2 regions of the Pseudomonas sp. P5_109 genome follow, and region 2 is predicted to be linked to the other one. Evidence: riboswitches for the same ligand, from Rfam matches in the RefSeq annotation. Region 2 holds a riboswitch; the other holds the start of a gene.
What was found. Region 2 has a riboswitch for cobalamin ahead of cobW (cobalamin biosynthesis protein CobW). Riboswitches for the same ligand answer to the same signal wherever they lie in the genome.
Positions count from the first base shown of each region.

Region 1: it holds a riboswitch for cobalamin, as region 2 does, so the genes downstream of both, cobO (cob(I)yrinic acid a,c-diamide adenosyltransferase) here and cobW (cobalamin biosynthesis protein CobW) in region 2, are expected to answer to the same signal.

Region 1 is NZ_CP125380.1:1,887,943-1,892,351, forward strand. It holds gene QMK54_RS08465 (sorbosone dehydrogenase family protein) at 1-1,256, opposite strand, end outside; gene QMK54_RS08470 (hypothetical protein) at 1,323-1,907, opposite strand; cobalamin riboswitch at 2,061-2,295, shown strand; gene cobO (cob(I)yrinic acid a,c-diamide adenosyltransferase) at 2,377-2,988, shown strand; gene QMK54_RS08480 (cobyrinate a,c-diamide synthase) at 2,985-4,367, shown strand; gene bluB (5,6-dimethylbenzimidazole synthase) at 4,364-4,409, shown strand, end outside.
Region 2 is NZ_CP125380.1:3,857,249-3,861,657, forward strand. It holds gene cobN (cobaltochelatase subunit CobN) at 1-1,081, opposite strand, end outside; gene cobW (cobalamin biosynthesis protein CobW) at 1,085-2,152, opposite strand; cobalamin riboswitch at 2,254-2,467, opposite strand; cobalamin riboswitch at 2,690-2,916, shown strand; gene QMK54_RS17315 (CbtB domain-containing protein) at 3,037-3,228, shown strand; gene QMK54_RS17320 (CbtA family protein) at 3,240-3,947, shown strand; gene QMK54_RS17325 (cobalamin biosynthesis protein) at 3,944-4,357, shown strand.

The DNA.
Region 1 (4,409 bases), 2.0 Mb from region 2:
TCACCCAGCTGGTCGATTACTACGCCCACCGGCCGGCCCATGGCTTGTTCCTTGTCGTTGAGGAAACCAGTGAGCACTTCAACCGGTTTACCCGAAGGTTTGCCTGCGCTGAACGGTACGAAAATCACTTTGTAGCCACTGTGGGGCTTGCGGTTCCACGAGCCGTGCTGACCGATGAATGCCCCTTGGGTGAACGGTGCCGGTAGCTTGCTGTTGTCGGCAAAGGTCAGGCCCAGTGATGCGGTATGCGGGCCGACGGCGTAGTCCGGAGCGATAGCCTTGGCCACCAGATCCGGGTTTTGTGGCTCGACGCGAATATCGACATGCTGGCCGTAGTAACTGAAGGGCCAGCCATAGAAACCGCCATCCTTGACCGAGGTGATGTAGTCCGGCACCAGGTCGCTACCGATTTCATCCCGTTCATTGACGGCAGTCCACAGCGCGCCCGAGTGGGATTCCCAGGCCATGCCGTTGGGGTTGCGCAGGCCGGAGGCGAAGATCCGGTGCTGGCCGGTGGCGCGGTCCACTTCCCAGATCGCGGCGCGACCTTCTTCCTTGTCCATGCCGTTTTCGGCGACGTTACTGTTGGAGCCCACGGTGACGTAGAGCTTGCTGCCGTCCTTGCTGGCGATGACGTTTTTGGTCCAGTGGTGGTTAAGCGGGCCACCCGGCAGGTCGATCACCTTGATTGGCGGTGACTTGATCTGCGTATCGCCACTTTCATAGTGAAAGCGCAGCAGGCTGTCAGTGTCGGCCACATACAGGTCGTTGCCGACCAGCGTCATGCCGAAGGGCGAGTTGAGGTTTTGCACAAACACCGTGCGGGTTTCCGCGATGCCGTCGTGGTCCTTGTCCCGTAGCAACGTGATGCGGTTCGGGCTGGGCACGGTAGATCCGGCACGCCCCATGACTTTCTTCATCACCCAGCCGCGAATGCCTTTGCCGTCTTCGGGTTTGGGGGGCGCGCTGGTTTCCGCCACCAGTACGTCGCCATTGGGCAGCACATAAAGCCAGCGCGGGTGGTCCAGGTCTTCGGCAAATGCGGCCACTTGAGTGCCCGCGGCAGCGACGGGTTTCGCACCCTGCGGCCAGCCGATGGCCGGGGCGATGTTCAGGGTCGGGATCAGGGTTTTGTTGGGGTTTGGTAGTTGGGGTGACGGACCGGTGCCATCGGAGACTTGCAGTGTGGAGGTCTCGCCACAAGCGGTGAGCCCTCCGCAGAGTGCGATAACGAGAACGAGCGGGATCTTGCGCATGCTGATGTTCCCTATGAATGCCTTGTTCTAATCATAGAGAAGCGTTGACGTGCGATGGTTCAACCCTCAACCGCGAGCCTCCTTGAACAGCACGGCAATACCGGGGTGATAGTTACCGGCTTCGTTGCGCAACTTGCGATAGGCGTAGGGGAAATACCAGGCGACCGCGCAGGTGTGTTCCTTTTGCAGGTCGTCGACCATGTCCTGGAGTTCTTCCGGTGTGGCGCCTTGCTGGGCTTTTTGCGGGGCGACGAACAGGCAGCCGAGTTTCAGGTCGCTGGCATGGCTCACGCGCTTCGCATCGCTGGCGATGTCGAGCAGGGCCTGGGTCAGGTTGAGGCTGTTGACGCGTGGCCAGCGCTGGCTGGTCTGGAGATAAGCACGGGTTTCGGCCGAGGCGAGGAGCAGGTCGGCGCGACTGTTGCGTTCGCCTTCTTCGGTCTGTTTGCGAGTGGGCGTCTGTTGCAGTGTGACCATGTCGGCCATCCAGGCGGCGGCAGACAGCAGGCCGAGATTGGCTTTTTCGTCGTGCCAGTACGGTGTGTCGCCATCGCCGCGGACGGCGTTGTAGCGGTCGATGCATTCGAACCAGCGTTCGAGCACCGGGCGCAGGAATTCCAGCTTTGGATTGCTGATGATCATGCCTTGCATGGGCTCACCCTTGTTATTGTGTTGTGGGGTTATGGCTCTTTGATATCATCGCTGAGGGCGTGACACAAGATTGACGTCGGTTTATTGATTGAGGACAGTTATTCGGCCACTCGCCTCCCGGCTTTAATTGACGCTCCATCCCCAACCCTCTAACCTTCGCGGCTTGTTTCAGGTGCTCTGTGACTTGGGTCGACAGAGTGAAACAGGGAAGCCGGTGAGTGAGTTCTTCTGTTGGTCGAAGACCCGCGATTCCGGCGCTGCCCCCGCAACGGTAAATGAGTGAAAACTGTGTGTGATGCCACTGTGTCGATTCGATGCGGGAAGGCGCACAGTCTGGCCCCTCGGCCACTCATGAGCCCGGAGACCGGCCTGATTCATCCAGCGGCATCACGGTGGGCGATGCCAGGCTTGTTGCCTTCTATTCTTGTGCCTGCCCGCCGTTATTCCTGCCTCAACGGAGAGCTCCCCCATGACTGATACCCCCGATCGTGACGAACGCCACCTGGCGCGCATGCAGCGCAAAAAAGCGGTGATCGACGAGCGCATCGCCAATTCCCCGAACGAGTGTGGCCTGCTACTGGTGCTGACCGGCAACGGCAAGGGCAAGAGCAGTTCAGCCTTCGGCATGCTCGCCCGCGCCATGGGGCACGGCATGCAATGCGGCGTGGTGCAGTTCATCAAGGGCCGCAACAGCACGGGCGAAGAGTTGTTCTTCCGGCGCTTTCCCGAGCAGGTGCGTTTTCATGTGATGGGCGAAGGCTTTACCTGGGAAACCCAGGACCGCCAGCGCGACATCGCCGCCGCCGAAGCCGCCTGGGCGGTGTCCCGGGAACTGCTGCGCGACCCGTCCATCGGTCTGGTGGTGCTGGATGAGCTGAACATCGCCCTCAAGCACGGCTACCTCGATCTCGATCAGGTACTCAGCGACTTGCAGGCTCGACCGCCGATGCAACACGTGGTAGTCACCGGGCGTGCCGCCAAGCCGGAAATGATCGAGATGGCTGACACCGTCACCGAAATGGGTGTGATCAAACACGCCTTCCAGGCCGGGATCAAAGCGCAGAAAGGCGTCGAATTGTGAGTCAGCCTCGGCACTGTCCGGCGGTACTGATTGCCGCGCCGGCTTCCGGCCAGGGCAAGACCACCGTCACCGCGGCGCTGGCCCGATTGCATCGCAATCAGGGACGCAAGGTTCGCGTGTTCAAGTGCGGCCCCGACTTTCTCGATCCGATGATCCTCGAACGCGCCAGCGGTGCGCCGGTGTATCAGTTGGACATGTGGATGGTCGGCGAGCAGGAGAGTCGCCGGTTGCTGTGGGAAGCCGCCGCTGAAGCCGATCTGATCCTGATCGAAGGCGTCATGGGGCTGTTCGACGGTACGCCGTCGAGCGCTGATCTGGCGCGGCATTTCGGTGTGCCGGTGTTGGGTGTGATCGATGGCACGGCCATGGCCCAGACCTTTGGCGCACTCGCCTTGGGGCTGGCGCGTTATCAGCCGGACTTGCCGTTCGCCGGGGTGTTGGCCAATCGTGTCGGCACGCTGCGCCACGCGCAACTGCTCGAAGGCAGCCTGACCGAAGGTTTGCGCTGGTACGGCGCGCTGTCCCGGGAAACCGGGATCGAATTGCCGAGCCGCCACCTTGGCCTGGTGCAGGCCAGTGAGTTGAACGATCTCGACCTGCGCCTCGATGCGGCAGCCGATGCCTTGGCCAGCAGTTGCGAGGTCGCGTTGCCGCCGGCAGTCGAGTTCGCCGCCCCGGATGTCATCGTTGCCGAACCGTTGCTGGCCGGTGTGCGCATTGCCGTGGCCCGTGATGAAGCCTTTGCGTTCACCTACGGCGCGAGCCTGGATTTGCTGCGGGCGATGGGCGCCGAGTTGTCGTTCTTCTCGCCTATTCGCGACCGTGCGTTGCCGGAGGCGGACAGCCTGTATCTGCCGGGTGGTTACCCGGAACTGCACCATGTCGCGCTGGCGCAAAACACCGCGATGCTCGACGCGATCCGCGCCCACCACCAGGCAGGCAAACCCTTGCTCGCCGAGTGTGGCGGCATGCTGTATCTGCTCGATTCCCTGACCGATGTCGAGGGCACGCGCGCCGAACTGGTGGGCTTGCTGGCCGGTGACGCGGTCATGCAAAAACGTCTGGCGGCGCTGGCATTGCAAGCGGTGGAATTGCCGGAAGGTTCGCTGCGCGGGCACACCTATCACCATTCGCTGACAACCACTGGGCTGGAACCGATTGCCCGGGGCTTGAGCCCGAATGGCGGGCGCGGAGCGGAGGCGGTTTACCGTGAAGGGCGCATGACTGCCTCTTATGTGCACTTTTATTTTCCGTCCAATCCCTCGGCGATTGCCGCGCTGTTTGCGCCGCACCTTGAGGCCGCCTTCGCTGGCAAGCCAGCGCCTACGAAGGATCACCTAAACCCTGTGGGAGCGGGCTTGCTCGCGAAGAGGCCATGAGCGACAACGCATTCTCTGAAGCCGAACGCCAAGCGGTCTACC
Region 2 (4,409 bases):
CGGCAACGAAATCCATGCGCGCAGGTGCGGGCCGGTAGCAAACCACATCCGACTGACTGCGCTCACTGCGCCACGCCAGGTCCTTGAAGCTGATCGGGCGGCTGATGATGCGCCCGTCCAGTTCCGGCAAGGCAATGTGCATCGCCAGGTCACGCGGGCCAAGCCCCTGTTCACTGGCGCGCCAACCGGGTTCGTTGTCCTGGGCGCAAATCGCCTGTATCACCGGGATATTGCGGCGAAACGGGCGAAGATGCGGTGCTTCAGGGCTCGATTGAGCGAAGCCGGTGGTGTTCAAAATCACTGAAGCTTCGACTTCATCCAGCCAGTCCTCGACCACCGAAAGGCAGCCGGGCTCTTTCAAGCTGGCCAGCGCAATCGGCAACGGATTCAACCCCGCCGCCTGCAAACGCTGGCAAAAAACATCGATGAACGCGGTGTTCGCCGCCTGCAAATGCGAGCGGTAAAACAGCACCGCCGCCACCGGTTGACCCACTTGCCAGTCGGCCTGCCAGTCGCTCAGCGCGGCAGAATGTTTGTGCGGATGGTAAATCGCCGTGCGTGGCAGGGTTTGCGGTTCGCCCCAGGTGTAATCACGGGCCAGCCAACGGTTGGCCAGACAGCGGAAGAAATCCAGGGCATTGCCCATCCCGCCCTGGCGCAGAAACTGCCAGAGGCGGTCGCGATCCTCGGCGCCGACGGTGCTCAGGTCACTGAGTTCCGGGTCCGGGCGATCATCACCCGGCACCAGGATCACCTGCACGCCGCGTTGCGACAGCTCGACCAGGCGCTCGATGCCGTAACGCCAATAGGCGATGCCGCCGTGCAGCGAAATCAGGATCACCTTCGCATGACGCAGCACTTCATCGACGTACAAGTCGACCGAGGCATGGTTTTGCACCTGCATCGGGTTGGCCAGGCGCACGCTCGGGTAATCGTCGGGCAACTGCTGCGCCGCTTCGGCGAGCAGCGCCAGGCTGGAATCGCCGCTGCACAGGACCACCAGCTCGGCGGGGGTTTGTCCAAGGTCGGCAATGTTGTCATCCGACACGAAACCGCCGGGCTGGGTCCTGAGCAGGTGCATGGCTTACACGCTGAGCGCGGCGCGCAGTTGCGCTTCGAGCGCAGCGGCGTCGAGTTCCTGGCCGATCAGCACCAGCCGGGTAATGCGCGCTTCTTCGGCGCGCCACTGGCGGTCGAAGTGCTTGTCGAGACGCGTGCCCACGCCCTGGATCAGCAGGCGCATCGGTTTGTTCGGGATCGCTGCGAAGCCCTTGACGCGCAGGATGCCGTGCTGGACCACCAGTTGGGTCAGCGCGTCCATCAGCAGGCTTTCGTCGGCTTGCGGCAGTTCGATGGAGATCGAATCGAAGGCGTCGTGATCGTGGTCGTCATGGTCATCACCGTCGTGGTGGTGATCGTGATGGCTATGACGGCTGTCGATGTGCTCCTCGGAGCCGGCACCCAGGCCGATCAGCACGTCCAGTGGCAGGCGACCGCTGCTGGCTTCGATGATTTTCACCGCTGGCGGCAATTCTTCGGCAACTTCCAGGCGCACGCGGGCCAGATCGGCCGGGCTGATCAGGTCGGACTTGTTGAGGATTACCAGGTCAGCGCTGGCCAGTTGGTCGGCGAACAATTCGTGCAGCGGCGACTCGTGGTCCAGGTTCGGGTCGAGTTTGCGCTGGGCATCGACCTGGTCCGGGAAGGCTGCGAAGGTGCCGGCGGCCACGGCCGGGCTGTCGACCACGGTGATTACCGCGTCGACCGTGCAGGCGCTGCGGATTTCCGGCCACTGGAAGGCTTGCACCAGCGGCTTGGGCAGGGCCAGGCCCGAGGTTTCGATGAGGATATGGTCGAGATCGCCGCGACGGGCCACCAGTTCGCGCATCACCGGGAAGAACTCTTCCTGAACGGTGCAGCACAGGCAGCCGTTGGCCAGCTCATAGACGCGGCCGTTGGCTTCTTCTTCGGTGCAACCGATGGAGCATTGCTTGAGGATTTCGCCGTCGATGCCCAGTTCGCCAAATTCGTTGACGATCACCGCGATTCGGCGACCCTGGGCGTTATCGAGCATGTGCCGCAGCAGCGTGGTTTTACCCGAGCCGAGAAAGCCTGTGACGATGGTGACGGGGAGTTTGGCCAGTGTTTTCATCGGATGCCCTATGGCTAGGTGGCGGGCATACGGGACGACAACCGGCACCGCGGGCGCGTGTGCCTGAAGAGTTCGCCACCGGATCACCCCGCCCGGTTGAAAGTGAGAATCTGTGTCGAGGCAGGTCTCCTGGCTGACGGTGTGCCGGCCTTGAGCCTGGCATTCGCTGCGCCTTCCCGCCGGCCTCATGGATTGAGTCAGCAGTGGCGTGGCAACGAACATCACCGTTCACAGTTGCGGGGGCAGCCGCGGCATCGACCGCGTTCCCTTCTTAGCTTCGACAAACGCCGAAGAACCTCGAAAGCGCAAGGCTACGCATGGTCTTGGGGCGGGTCAATGTTCATGCTCAGAATGCGGTCACTTGTGGCGAGGGGGCTTGCCCCCGTTGGGTTGCGAAGCGACCCCCGACAATCTTTCTGACAAATCCTGCACTCAGGCCTTGCGACGGCTGCGCCGCCGAACGGGGGCAAGCCCCCTCGCCACAGGTCTCGAGTTGAGAATACTTGCCAATTGACGCCAAACCCCCGCCCATGCTCTCCTACGCATCTTGTTACGGGTGCCCTTCACAGGGTGAAACGGGAAACCGGTGAATCATGTGCTTTACTCTTAAGCCATGTCAGTCCGGTGCTGCCCCCGCAACGGTAAGCGAGCGAAGCGTCAGATCCACTGTGCCATTACGGTATGGGAAGGTGATGCTTTCAGGATCAGGCATCTGCCTGCGCCCCTCGTGAGCCCGGAGACCGGCCCGCAACACAAAGTGACCAGTACGATCACTGAAACAACAAACCCGCGGTGGGCGGGCGCTGTTTGAAACGCTGCGCGCCTGGTCGTGCAGGTTTTTGCATGCGCTCTTATTCCCCGCTGACAGACCAGAGGGAAACGCCATGTCGATCATCAGCAGCACCGGCCACACCACAACCAGCACCACCTCTACCCTGGCCCAACGCCTGACCGCCGCCGCCTGCGCGTCGATCCTTGGCGCCTGCCTTGTGTATTTCGCCGGTTTCTCGCACATCGAAGCGGTGCACAATGCCGCCCACGATACCCGTCACAGCTCTGCGTTCCCGTGCCATTGAGACCTGACGACATGATCAAGCGTATTGCACAAACCGCAGGTTTCACCGGGCTGCTGGCCGCCCTGCTGCTGACCCTGCTGCAAAGTTTCTGGGTCTCGCCCCTGATCCTGCAGGCCGAAACCTACGAAAAAGCCGAACCGGCGGTTGTTGAAATGCATGAGCACGCCGACGGTGCGATGGCGGCCCACACCCACGATGCGCAAGCCTGGGAGCCGGAAGACGGCTGGCAGCGCGTGCTGTCGACCACCGGCGGCAACCTGGTGGTGGCCGTTGGTTTCGCCCTGATGCTGGCCGGCCTGTACACCTTGCGTGCGCCGACCAAAACCTCTCAGGGCCTGCTCTGGGGCCTGGCCGGTTATGCGACCTTCGTGCTCGCGCCGACCCTTGGCCTGCCACCTGAATTGCCGGGCACTGCCGCAGCCGATCTGGCGCAACGGCAACTGTGGTGGATCGGTACTGCTGCCTCCACCGCCGTCGGTATCGCCCTGATCGTATTCAGCCGTCACTGGCTGATGAAAGTCCTCGGTGTGGCAATCCTTGCCGTTCCCCATGTGATTGGCGCACCGCAACCGGAAGTGCATTCGATGCTCGCTCCTGAAGTACTGGAAGCCCAGTTCAAAATCGCTTCGCAGTTGACCAACGTGGCATTCTGGCTGGCCCTGGGCCTGATCAGCGCCTGGTTGTTCCGCCGCAAAAGCGATGGCCAATACCACGCATGACTGACGTCAGCACAGCGCCGACCCTGGTGGTCGGCCTGGGCTGCCAGCGAGGCTGCCCCGTCAGCACGTTGCTGGCGCTGCTCGACCAGGCGCTGGAGGCACACCAGATTGCCCGTCATGAAATCAAGGCGCTGGCCAGCATCGACTTGAAGCGCGACGAACCCGCGCTGATCGAACTGGCACAACAGCTAGGTCTTGAACTGATGTATTTCAGCAGTGAACAACTGGCCGTCTATGAGCCGCAACTCAGTCATCAATCGCAAATAGCGTTTGAACGCACCGGTTGCTACGGCGTGGCGGAAAGCGCCGCACTGGCCCTGGCCGAACAACTGACCCAGTCCCCGGCAAAACTGCTGATTCCCCGACAAAAATATGCCCAGGCAACCCTGGCATTGGCCGGCGCGGCATAAAATCCCCGATAATCCCCGCCTCGATCATGAACATTCTTCATCTGAAGGCCTG